Regions from separate parts of the Pantoea sp. X-Soil-ISGK-259 genome, predicted to be linked through region 4. Evidence: predicted binding sites of a transcription regulator. Region 4 holds the regulator's gene; each other region holds the start of a gene.

What was found. The regulator PurR, encoded in region 4, represses purine synthesis genes. The targets are predictions, from matches to a motif close to CANGCAAACGTTTGCNTG.
Region 1: a site for PurR is predicted at 1,430-1,447, ahead of gcvT (glycine cleavage system aminomethyltransferase GcvT). Genes of this name have one in related genera too.
Region 2: a site for PurR is predicted at 1,324-1,341, ahead of guaD (guanine deaminase). Genes of this name have one in related genera too.
Region 3: a site for PurR is predicted at 1,636-1,653, ahead of purM (phosphoribosylformylglycinamidine cyclo-ligase). Genes of this name have one in related genera too.

What each region holds. Positions count from the first base shown of each region.
Region 1 covers NZ_AP035986.1:3,305,367-3,308,575, forward strand. Annotated here, with positions in the region: gene gcvH (glycine cleavage system protein GcvH) at 1-255, opposite strand, end outside; gene gcvT (glycine cleavage system aminomethyltransferase GcvT) at 279-1,376, opposite strand; gene ubiI (FAD-dependent 2-octaprenylphenol hydroxylase) at 1,809-3,011, opposite strand; gene ubiH (2-octaprenyl-6-methoxyphenyl hydroxylase) at 3,025-3,209, opposite strand, start outside.
Region 2 covers NZ_AP035986.1:1,970,352-1,973,560, reverse strand. Annotated here, with positions in the region: gene AC6I77_RS09215 (YnfA family protein) at 16-342, shown strand; gene ydfG (bifunctional NADP-dependent 3-hydroxy acid dehydrogenase/3-hydroxypropionate dehydrogenase YdfG) at 374-1,120, opposite strand; gene guaD (guanine deaminase) at 1,522-2,850, shown strand; gene xdhA (xanthine dehydrogenase small subunit) at 2,847-3,209, shown strand, end outside.
Region 3 covers NZ_AP035986.1:2,971,680-2,974,888, forward strand. Annotated here, with positions in the region: gene uraA (uracil permease) at 1-722, opposite strand, end outside; gene upp (uracil phosphoribosyltransferase) at 860-1,486, opposite strand; gene purM (phosphoribosylformylglycinamidine cyclo-ligase) at 1,716-2,756, shown strand; gene purN (phosphoribosylglycinamide formyltransferase) at 2,753-3,209, shown strand, end outside.
Region 4 covers NZ_AP035986.1:1,764,891-1,768,099, reverse strand. Annotated here, with positions in the region: gene AC6I77_RS08220 (C40 family peptidase) at 45-854, shown strand; gene cydH (cytochrome bd-I oxidase subunit CydH) at 898-987, opposite strand; gene purR (HTH-type transcriptional repressor PurR) at 1,269-2,294, shown strand; gene punR (DNA-binding transcriptional activator PunR) at 2,291-3,196, opposite strand.

The DNA of each region.
Region 1 (3,209 bases), 1.5 Mb from region 4:
CAGGGCATCGTTGACCGCCACAATCTCACCGCTAATTGGCGCATAGATATCTGACGCCGCTTTAACGGACTCTGCCACCGCGCACTCTTCACCGGCGGCAAACGTCGCGCCCACTTCAGGCAGATCGACAAATACCATGTCGCCCAGTAACTCCTGCGCATGTTCAGTAATACCCACGGTGTAGCTGCCATCGGCTTCTTTGCGCACCCATTCATGGCTGTCGCGGTACTTCAACGTATTCGGCACATTGCTCATTGGCCATTTCTCCTGAATAAAATTTACTGAGCGACCGGTTTACCGGCGCGGACAAAAACGGGACGGGTAACCTGGACGGGCATCTGGCGGTTACGGATCTCAACGATGGCGGTGCTGCCGACCGAGGCCGGTACGCGCGCCAGGGCGATGCTGCAACCCAGCGTCGGTGAGAAAGAACCACTGGTGATGATCCCCTCCTGTGGCTGCCCCTGGTCATCGGTGAAACGCACCGGCTGGCCGTTACGCAGCACCCCTTTTTCTGTGAGGATCAGCCCCACCAGCTTTTCTGTGCCGCGTTCACGCTGCAGTTCCAGCGCTTCCCGGCCTATGAAATCGCGGTCAGAAGGTTCCCAGCACACCGTCCAGCCCATGTTGGCGGCCAGCGGTGAAACGCCTTCGTCCATCTCCTGACCATAAAGATTCATTCCGGCTTCCAGGCGCAGTGTGTCGCGTGCGCCCAGTCCGGCAGGTTTTACGCCAGCTGCCAGCAGGCGCTGCCAGAAATCGGCTGCCTCACCGGCGGGCATCGCAATTTCATATCCTGCTTCGCCGGTGTAACCAGTGGTCGCGATAAACAGGTCACCTGACTGCACACCAAAAAACGGCTTCATGCCAGCCACAGCCTGACGCTGCTCCTCGCTGAACAGCGTCTGCGCTTTCTGCTGCGCCTGCGGACCCTGCACAGCAATCAGCGCCAGGTCATCGCGTTCCGTCAGCGTAATGCCATAACCCTGCGCATGTTGTGTGATCCAGGCGAGATCGTTTTCACGGGTTGCGGAGTTCACCACCAGCCGGAAGAACGATTCGCTCATAAAGTAAACAATCAAATCGTCAATGACGCCACCCGACGCATTCAGCATCCCGGTGTAAAGCGCTTTGCCTGGCTGCGTCAGTTTTGCCACATCATTCGCCAGCAGATAGCGCAGGAATTCGCGGGTACGCGGTCCTGTCAGGTCGACGATGGTCATGTGAGAGACATCAAACATCCCGGCGTCAGTGCGCACCACATGATGTTCATCCATCTGGGAGCCATAGTGCAATGGCATCATCCAGCCATGAAAATCCACCATGCGGGCACCGCAGGCCTGATGCTGTTCAAACAGAGGTGTTTGCTGAGTCATAACCATCCTGTGCAGAAGCGAGTGAGGGCAAAATTGCGCCGGAATTGAGTGCCGACGCAAACGTTCTCTTACGACTGACGTTACCACCGAATCTGACGATTAACCATAAGCAAACCGGGGTCGAACGCAGATGCACAGCCTAACCAGAAACAGCCTGTGACAGGATAAAAAACTGCAATTTTGTGATTAATCGCGCAATAAATGCAGGGACTTTAAATATACACAGCAAATTTATGCGGCAAGGCGTTCAGGATGTTAAAAAAATCCCGCTGACCGCGAAGAGATGAATGAGAAAAAGTAATGCGAAATTGCTAGCAAAATTAGAATAAATCAAACGAAGACCCGGACTGGTGCAGCATTGCCTTTTGGTGGTGCAGAGGGATTCAGACATAAAAAAAGCCAGCAGACGCTGGCTTATCAAAAGGCGAGAATTTAGCGAAGCCAGGCGGGCAAATCATTCAGGCCCATCGCCTGCTTCAGCATCATAGGTTTTACCCCTGGCAGACGATCAGCCAGTTTCAGACCGACGTCACGCAGCAGTTTTTTCGCCGGATTATTGCCAGCGAACATCTCCCGGAAGCCCTGCATGCCAGCCAGCATCATTGCGGCGCTGTGTTTACGGCTGCGCTCGTAGCGACGCAGATAGAGGTGCTGACCAATATCTTTGCCCTGCTGATGCAGGCGGCGAATCTCGCCAATCAACTCGGCGGCATCCATAAAGCCAAGGTTTACGCCCTGCCCCGCCAGCGGATGAATGGTGTGAGCCGCATCGCCCACCAGCGCCAGACGGTGTGCCGCAAAGTTGCGGGCATAGCGCGCTACCAGCGGGAACGATTTGCGCTCGCTTTCCAGCTGACACAGGCCGAGGCGCATATCAAACGCCACTGAGAGCTGCTGATTGAACAGCGCTTCCGGCATGGTTTCCAGACGGCTCGCTTCCTGTGGCGAGAGCGACCAGACGATGGAGCTCAGATGCGGATCCTGCATCGGCAGGAAAGCCAGAATACCGTCGCCGTGGAACACCTGGCGGGCCACCGCGTCGTGCGGCTTCTCAGTGCGGACGTTAGCCACTAACGCACGGTGATCGTAATCCCAGAAAGTCAGCGGAATATCGGCTTTGTTGCGCAGCCAGGAGTTAGCACCGTCAGCGGCAATCAGTAATCGCGCGCTTAACATACTGCCATCCTGCAGCGTAACAAAGGCTTCGTTGTCACCAAATGCCACCTGCTGTAACTGCGAAGGTGCCATTATCGTCACGTCGCTGCAGGCGCTGGCACGTTGCCAGAGCGCAGTGTGAATCACCGGGTTTTCGACGATATGGCCCAGATGTGACAAGCCCTGCTGCTCATCATCAAAAGCGATGGAGCCGAAGCTGTCCTTATCCCACACTTCCATGCCGTGATATGCGCGGCAGCGCAGCGAAAGAATGGTCGACCAGACATCCAGCTTCTGCAGCAGCCGTTCGCTGGCGGCGTTTATCGCCGACACGCGAATCGACGGTGACGCACTCAGCGCCAGCGGTGGCTCCGGCGATTTTTCCAGCACGGCGATGCGCAGTCCGCTGCCCTGCAAGCCGCAGGCCACCGCCAGCCCCACCATACCGCCACCGGCGATCACCACATCAAAACTTTGCATCTGAGCCTCTTTATTAACGCTTAACCCAGCCAAGCGTACGCTCAGCCAGTTGATTTCGTAGCCACGGCAGATGATCCATTGCCAGCAGGCCCAGGTTACGTCCTGCCACCAGTGGACCATACTGGTTTGCAAAAACGCGCACCAGTCCGTCGGTGATGCCGATAGTGGCGGCGCGATCGGGCTGACGACGCTGCTGAT
Region 2 (3,209 bases), 210 kb from region 4:
GGAGAGGTTAGGGTGCTGATTAAAACCGCCTTGCTGTTTTTTATTACCGCGCTGGCGGAGATCATCGGCTGTTTTTTGCCCTGGTTATGGCTAAAAAAAGGGGGCTCAGCCTGGCTGTTACTGCCTGCAGCGGCGAGTCTTGCGCTGTTTGTCTGGCTGCTGACCCTGCATCCTGCCGCCAGTGGACGGGTCTATGCCGCTTACGGTGGCGTCTATGTGCTGACTGCGCTGCTTTGGTTGCGGGTAGTGGATGGCGTGAAGTTAAGCGCGTGGGACTGGAGCGGGGCAGTGATCGCCTTCAGCGGCATGCTGATCATCGTGATGGGCTGGGGGCGCGGGTAGCGCCAGCCGGACGGACTGGCGCTGCAGAGGCTTAAGGCTTATGGACTTTCAGGCCTGCCAGCGTCTGGCTGACCGGCATCATTTCAAGACTGTTGATGTTGACATGCTTAGGCAGCGTGGCAACCCACCAGACCGCTTCTGTGACATCTTCGGGTGTTAAAGCCTTTGCGCCTTCATAAACCTGGCCCGCTTTGTCATCATCGCCCTTAAAGCGCACATTGGAAAACTCCGTGCCGCCGACAAGGCCGGGTTCTATATCGGTGACGCGCAGTGCCGTACCGTGCAGATCGGTTCGCAGGTTAAGGCTGAACTGACGGACAAACGCTTTGGTTGCACCATACACGTTGCCGCCGGCATAAGGCCAGCTACCGGCAATCGAGCCAATGTTGATGATGTGGCCGATATCGCGCTCTACCATGTGGGGCAGCAGGGCGCGGGTCATGTAAACCAGGCCTTTGGTGTTGGTGTCGATCATGTTTTCCCAGTCTTCAACATTCGCTTTGTGCGCAGGTTCAATCCCCAGCGCCAGACCGGCGTTGTTAACCAGTACATCAATATTGCGCCACTCTGCCGGTAAGTGCGTGACCATCTCTTCAATGGCGGCACGGTTACGCACATCCAGCTGCACCGTATAAAGATTCTCGCCCAGCTCCTCCTTCAGCGCTTTTAAACGCTCGGCGCGGCGTCCGCTGGCAATGACTTTGTGACCATTCTCAATAAAGCGGCGGGTGATGCTTTCACCAAAACCGGCGGTCGCGCCGGTGACAAAAATAATCATCTCACTGTTCCTTATGCCATTTTCAGAGTCGATGACTTCACCATAGCATTTCATTTCCGCTTCTGCGCGTTGAAAAATCGCCAGGCCTGTAAATGGATTTTACCGGTTAACTGACTGCGCCTTTTCAGGGCAGGCTGCACCTAAAAAGGGCACGTTTCCCTTCGGCAGGCCATACTCAGAATGATCAGTTTACATAAAATTGAGTCGCAACCGTTTGCCTCCGTTCCGCAAACGGTTGCTAAGCCATCTGTGGTGATTTATGTTGCGCAACAGGCGGTAAATGATTTATTTGATTGATTTATAATGATTTTACGGCTCACCAGTTCTGGCACGCAGGTTGCAAGGCTATAACAGGAGATTTCCCTGCAACTATTCTATCGCGCTTTCAGAAAGGACAACCCATGCTATCAGCAACCGACACGGCGATTCGCGCCAGCTTCTTTGACTTTACTGGTGTCGTGGATCAGCCCGACGACCTGGCCGGTAAGGCGCGCTATCTGGACGATGCGGTGCTGTTGCTGCGTGACGGACGCGTAGCAGGGCTGGATAGCTGGGAGAACAGCGAGGCGATGCTGGCAGGCCATCCGATTACCGATCTGCGCGGCAAACTGATCGTACCTGGCTTTGTCGATACGCATATTCACTATCCACAGACAGAGATGATTGGTGCGTTTGGTGAACAGCTGCTGGAGTGGCTGAATCACTACACTTTTCCGGTTGAAGCGCAGTATCACTGTCCTGACCATGCGGCCAAAATGTCCGCCTTTTTCCTGCATCAGCTGCTCTCAAATGGCACTACCAGCGCACTGGTGTTTGGTACTGTCCATCCGCAATCGGTGGAGGCGCTGTTCAGTGCCGCAGAAGCCCTGAACATGCGACTGATTGCCGGGAAGGTGATGATGGATCGCAATGCGCCCGACAATCTTACCGAAACCCCGGAGCAGAGCTACCAGCAGACACGGGCGCTGATTGAGCGCTGGCATAATCGTGGACGGCTGAGCTACGCCCTGACGCCGCGTTTTGCGCCGACCTCCTCCCCGCAACTGCTGGAAAAAGTGCAGCAGCTGCGCCAGGCATTTCCGGATACCTGGCTGCATACCCATCTCAGTGAAAATCCACAGGAGGTGGCCTGGGTAAAAGCGCTGTTCCCGGAGCGTGAGGGCTATCTGGATGTTTATCATCATCACCAGCTAACCGGGCGTCGCAGCGTCTTCGCGCACTGTCTGCATCTGGACGATAAAGAGTGGCAGTGTCTGCACGATACCGATTCTTCTATTGCTTTCTGTCCCACCTCAAACCTCTTCCTCGGCAGCGGCCTGTTTAACATTAAACGCAGCTGGCAGCAGGGCGTGAAGGTGGGAATCGGCACGGATGTCGGCGCGGGCACCACCTTTAATATCCTGCAGACGCTGGGCGAGGCTTACAAAGTAGGCCAGTTGCAGCATTACCGGCTCAGCGCCGCTGAAGCCTTTTATCACGCCACGCTGGGCGGAGCGCGTGCGCTGGATCTCGACCACGCCATCGGAAATTTTAACATCGGCAAAGAAGCCGATTTTGTCGTGCTCGATCCGGCAGTCTCTGCGCTGCAGCAGCTGCGTATTGGCAATAGCAAAGATATCTGGGAAAAGCTGTTTGTATTAATGACGCTAGGCGACGATCGCAATATTGCCCAGACCTGGGTAAATGGTCGTCCGGTCTGGCAGCGCGACGCACAGGAGCAAGCCGCATGATTGAGTTTTTGTTAAACAACCAGCTGGTCAGGGAAGAGGCACTTGACCCCAATCTTACGGTGCTCAACTATCTGCGCACCCGTCAGCATCGTCCTGGTACCAAAGAGGGCTGCGCCTCTGGTGACTGTGGCGCCTGCAGTGTCACCCTGGGAAAAGCCGTCAGGGGTGAGATGCAGTATGAAACGGTCAATAGCTGTCTGACGCTGGTCTCGTCATTACAGGGTAAACAGCTGATCACCGTAGAGGATCTGCGTCACGGTCGTGCACTGCACCCGGCGCAGCAGGCGATGGTCGACTGCCACGGCTCACAATGCGGATTCTGCACGCCGGGTTTTGTCATGTCGCTGTTCAGCCTGCAA
Region 3 (3,209 bases), 1.2 Mb from region 4:
TCGGCAATCACTACCAGCGCCGCAGGCAAAATCGTCAGCATCGCTACCCACTCAAAGCGCGGCGTATAAAAGGTCGGCAGTGCAAACCAGGGCGCTTTGACCACGCCGCTCCAGTCAACGATGCCCATAAACGCGGAAAGCAGATAACCCGCCACGACCCCGACCAGAATCGGGATGATCGCCAGGAAGCCACGGAACAGCACGGAACCGAAAACGGTTACCGCCAGCGTGACCAGCGAGATCAGCACAGTTTTACTGTCGGGCGTACTGCCTTCAGCAGGCAGCAGGCCCGCCATATTCGCGGCCACACCCGCCAGCTCCAGACCGATGACGGCGACAATTGCGCCCATCGCCGCCGGAGGGAACATCACATCAAGCCAGCCGGTTCCGGCGCGTTTGACAATCAGCGCCACGATGCAAAACAGCACGCCGCACAGAATAAACCCGCCCAGTGCGACCTCATAACCCAGCGGCAATAACAGCAGCACCGGCGAGATAAAAGCAAAGCTCGAACCCAGATAGGCGGGAATTTTGCCTTTACAGATAAAGAGATAAATCAGTGTGCCGACCCCGTTAAACAACAGCACTGTCGCCGGGTTGATGTGAAACAGAATGGGTACCAGTACCGTGGCACCAAACATGGCAAACAGGTGTTGCAGGCTGAGTGGAATGGTTTGCAGTAACGGCGGTCGTTCACTGACGCCAATGGCGCGACGAGTCATCATTTATCCCCTTATTTTTTCCCCGACGATTCGGGCCTCAGGCACAGCAGCAGGCACGCCGGTGCGCCTTGCGGCAGGCCGAATCCGTGGGGTGTTTTTTGCCAAAAAAAAGCCGACTCTCTGGTCGGCTGTGCGTTTTATTTGGTTCCGAAAATTTTGTCCCCGGCATCGCCGAGCCCGGGAATGATGTAACCCTTTTCATTCAGTCCCTGGTCCACTGACGCGGTATAAAGCTCGACGTCAGGATGCGCTTTCTCCAGCGCGGCAATCCCTTCTGGTGCAGCAACCAGAACCAGCACTTTGATGCTGGTGCAGCCCGCTTTCTTCAGCAGATCGACGGTGGCGATCATGGAACCGCCGGTCGCCAGCATCGGGTCAACCACCAGCGCCAGGCGCTCTTCAATGTTAGAGACCAGCTTCTGGAAGTAGGGAACTGGCTCCAGGGTTTCTTCATCACGGTAAACACCCACCACGCTGATACGGGCGCTGGGAACGTGCTCCAGCACCCCTTCCATCATGCCCAGGCCGGCACGCAGAATCGGGACCACCGTGATTTTTTTGCCTTTGATCTGGTCGATCTCTACCGGGCCATTCCAGCCCTCAATGGTGACGCGCTCTGTTTCCAGATCGGCGGTCGCTTCGTAGGTCAGCAGGCTGCCCACTTCAGAGGCCAGCTCGCGAAAACGCTTTGTGCTGATATCATGCTCACGCATCAGGCCCAGTTTATGTTTGACCAGCGGGTGTCTGACTTCCACGATCTTCATTGGTGTTCTCCCGGAATGAGTTGAGCTAAAAAAAAATCGCGGGATTATACCGCCTTTTGCGCCCTGCGCCACCTGCTCTTGCGCAAAGCCGCGGCTTTTACCGGAACAAATAGAGGATTAATGAAAATCGCCCGATGCGCAATCCCGGACTCGCAAACGTTTGCCTGCACTGATAGAATTGCCGCGCTTTATTTTAACCACCAACCGCAATTCGCGTGGGGACCTCGCAGTGACCGACAAAACCTCTCTCAGTTACAAAGACGCCGGTGTTGATATTGATGCTGGTAACGCTCTGGTTGACCGTATTAAAGGCGTAGTGAAAAAGACGCGTCGCCCGGAAGTGATGGGTGGACTGGGCGGTTTTGGTGCGCTTTGCGCGCTGCCGCAAAAATACCGTGAACCGGTGCTGGTCTCCGGCACCGATGGCGTCGGCACCAAGCTGCGCCTGGCGATGGATCTCAAACGCCACGATGCCATTGGTGTTGACCTGGTCGCGATGTGCGTTAACGACCTGGTGGTACAGGGCGCTGAGCCGCTCTTCTTCCTCGACTACTACGCCACCGGCAAACTGGATGTGGAAACCGCCTCTGCGGTGATCACCGGCATCGCCGAAGGGTGTCTGCAGTCGGGTTGTGCGCTGGTAGGCGGTGAAACTGCTGAGATGCCAGGCATGTATCACGGCGAAGATTACGACGTGGCGGGTTTTTGTGTCGGCGTGGTGGAAAAGTCAGAAATCATTGATGGCAGCAAGGTGCAGGATGGTGACGTACTGATCGCCCTCGGATCAAGCGGCCCGCACTCCAATGGCTATTCGCTGGTGCGCAAAATTCTGGAAGTCAGCAACACGGATCCACTGGCTGAACAGCTGGAAGGCAAACCGCTGGCTGATCATCTGCTGGAACCGACCCGCATCTACGTGAAAAATATCCTGAGCCTGATTGAGCAGGTCGATGTACACGCTATTGCGCACCTGACCGGCGGCGGCTTCTGGGAGAATATTCCGCGCGTACTGCCTGACAATACTCAGGCCGTGATCGACGAGAAGAGCTGGGAATGGCCGGCGGTATTCAGCTGGTTACAGCAGGCGGGCAACGTCAGCCGTTTCGAGATGTACCGCACCTTTAACTGCGGCGTCGGCATGATCATTGCCCTGAGCCCGGCAGAGGCGGACAAGGCGATTGCGCTGATGCAGGCCGCAGGCGAGAAAGCCTGGAAGCTCGGCGTGATTAAAGCGTCGGATGCTGAAGAGCGTGTGGTTATTAACGGATGAAAAAGCTGGTTGTACTGATTTCCGGCAACGGAAGTAACCTTCAGTCCATCCTTGACGCCTGTGAAAGCGGGCAGATTCACGGCAGCGTCGCTGCCGTGTTCAGCAACCGTGCCGCCGCTTATGGCCTGACGCGGGCGCAGGAGGCGGGCATTCCCGCCCATGCGCTTGCCGCCAGTGACTTCGCTGACCGCGAAGCCTTTGATCGTCAGCTCATCACTGAAATCGACGCATACCGTCCAGACCTGATTGTGCTGGCCGGATATATGCGCATTCTCAGCAGCGCTTTTGTGGCGCATTTCCATAATCGCCTGCTGAATATCCACCCTTCCCTGCTGCCGAAATATCCGGGTCTGAATACCCATCGTCAGGCGCTGGAAAATGGCGACAGCGAACATGGCACGTCCGTGCATTTCGTGACGGACGAGCTGGATGGTGGTCCGGTGATCCTGCAGG
Region 4 (3,209 bases):
TCGCGGTGCGTAGTGGCCCTGACAACTTAACTAATCAACGGACTATGCGTTTAATCATTACGCTTTTCATGCTGGCCATTGCGCAACTGTTTTTCAACGTCGCTGCTGCTTCGCCGCACACGCCGGTGAACGTCAGTACGCATAAAGCAGAAAAAAAGAGTGCGCGCGACGATGAACGCCGCAAACGTCGCCAGGTAAAAACGGTGACGAAAAAGACTCGCCTCAGCCCTGTTCAAAAACTTAAAACGAAAAAACAGAAAAAAGTCGAACTCACTGCCAAACAGACGCCTGCTAAGAAGACCTCGCTTAAAACCGCCCGTATAAGCAAAAGCCAGCAAAAGAACAAAGAGAAGAAACGCTATGGCCATCAGCGCCTGCTAAAAACCGCTGAGGTCACCACCAGCGAGCCGGGCACGATTAAAATGAGCAAATCCCACCGTCAGCGTTATCAGAAGGCTCGCGAAACCGCGATGACCAAACTGATGGGCCAGCTGGGTAAACCCTACCAGTGGGGCGGCACTTCGCCGCATACCGGCTTCGATTGCAGCGGCCTGGTCTGGTACGCCTATAAAGATCTGGTGAAGTTTAAGATTCCGCGTACCGCTAATGAGATGTATCACCTGCGTGACGCCGCACCCATCAAGCGTGAGTCGCTGGAGAAAGGCGATCTGGTCTTCTTCCGTATTAATGGTCGCGGTACAGCGGATCACGTTGGCGTGTACCTGGGAGATGGCAAGTTTATCCAGTCACCGCGTACCGGAAAAGACATTCAGATTAGCGCATTAGGGGAAGATTACTGGCAGCGTCATTACATTGGTGCCCGTCGTGTGATGACGCCGAAAACCATACGCTAACCAGAAAACAGTCGTAAAAAGCCGGGAGATTCCCGGCTTTTTTTTAGTGCAGAATGGCGGTAAAACTAAAGGCTACAATCATCAGCAGACAGCCCGCAGTCGTCATTAAAGCCAGTTTAAGATCGGTACTCATTGTTTGCTCCTTAGTCACACAATTTGTGGGGATATCGCATTTTCCCACAGGGCCCGGTAAAAATCTCGTTTTATCCGTTCAGCCTTGTTAGAATCCCGCCTTTGTTGCGCAACGCGCGCAATCCTGATTCCGTTTGCGCCGGTTTTCAGGCGTTTTATTTCCGCCAGCGGCCTGTAAACCGGCCAAAAACGCGGCATTTTTGCGGAAAAAACCCTGAGCAGACGCAAACGTTTAACACTACGCTTATCATAGAGTTAGATAAGCACTGGAGTCCGATTTTCATGGCAACAATTAAAGATGTGGCGAAACGCGCTGGCGTCTCAACGACGACGGTTTCGCACGTCATCAATAAAACCCGCTTTGTCGCAGAAGAGACGCGTAACGCGGTCTGGCAGGCGATAAAAGAACTGCACTATTCGCCAAGCGCCGTGGCGCGCAGCCTGAAAGTGAATCACACCAGAACGCTGGGCCTGCTGGCGACCTCCAGCGAAGCCCCCTATTTCGCAGAGATTATTGAAGCGATTGAGAATCACTGTTTTGACAAAGGCTATACGCTGATTCTGGGGAATTCGCATAACGATCTGCAAAAACAGCGCGCCTATCTCAGCATGATGGCGCAGAAGCGTGTCGATGGTCTGCTGGTGATGTGCTCAGAATATCCAGACGACCTGCTGCAGATGCTGGAAGAGAACCGTAACATCCCGATGGTGGTAATGGACTGGGGCGAATCGCGCGCCGACTTCACCGACACGGTTCTGGATAACGCGTTCCAGGGCGGCTATCTGGCAGGACGCTATCTGATTGAACGCGGTCACCGCGACATTGGTGCTATCCCCGGTCAGATGGAGCGTAATACCGGTGGCGGACGTCATGCCGGTTTCCTGAAGGCGCTGGAAGAAGCCAGCATTCAGCCGCGCGCCGAGTGGATTGTCCAGGGTGACTTTGAGCCGGAGTCGGGCTATCAGGCGATGCAGCAGATCCTGTCACAGAAACAGCGCCCGACGGCGGTGTTCTGCGGTGGTGATATCATGGCAATGGGTGCAATTTGCGCCGCCGACGAAATGGGTTTGCGCGTACCGCAGGATATTTCGGTGATCGGTTATGATAATGTGCGCAACGCCCGCTATTTCGCACCGGCCCTGACCACCGTGCATCAGCCTAAAGCTCAGTTAGGTGAAAAAGCGCTGGATATGCTGCTGGACCGCATCACCAGTAAGCGTGAAGTGTCACAGACGATTGAAGTACACCCTACGCTGATTGAGCGCCGCTCGGTGGCCGACGGTCCATTCCGCGACTATCGCCGTTAATCCTCGCTTAACCACTCCTGATTAAGCGTTTGCGCATCACCCAGGTAGCTGAGCAACCAGCCAGTCGCCGGTGATGCGCGATCCTCAGCCCAGCTGACACAGCAGGGACTGTCCGGAAACGCCACCGGCAGAGTCAGTTCAACCAGATCGCCGCTGTCGAGCAGTGGCCTGGCAAGATGACCGGGCACCATCGCCACACACAATCCCGCCTGCACGCACTCCAGCCCGGTTTGCCATTCCGGCACCACCAGCCTGCGCTGGTTATCCAGCGTCCATGTCATTCGGCGCGGCAGTGCGCGTGAAGTATCTTCCAGCACCAGTGACGGCCAGCTACGCAGCGTGTCGTCATCGATCTGGCTCGCCTGCGTCAGGGGATGATCGGGCGCGACCACGCAGCGCCAGTTGAGTGTGCCCATATCGCGAAACGCAAAACGTCCGCCCACCGGAATCGCCTGGGTGGCCCCAATGGCCACTTCTACCCGGCCATCGGCCAGCGCATCCCAGACGCCGTTAAAAACTTCATAACTGATGATCAGCTCCATGTCGGGGAAATGGCGATAGAAATCTTTAACCAGTTGCCGGGTGCGCTGAGGTTTAGCGATACGGTCAACCGCGATGCTGAGCTGACCGCGCCAGCCGTTGGCCAGCTGCTGACACTGTCGTCGTGTGGCTAGCATTTTTTTGATGACGCTGCGCCCTTCACGGACAAAATGCTCGCCTGCCGGAGTCAGTACCACTTCACGGTGCTGACGCTCAAACAGCGGCACCGCCAGCCAACTCTCCAGCTGCCGCACCGTGTAACTGATGGCAGAGGGCACCCGATGTAACTCCTGCGCAGCAGCGCTAAAGCTGCCGCCACGGGCGACTGCGTCAACCACTTCTAATGCATATTCTGACCACATAATCTGCCTTCAA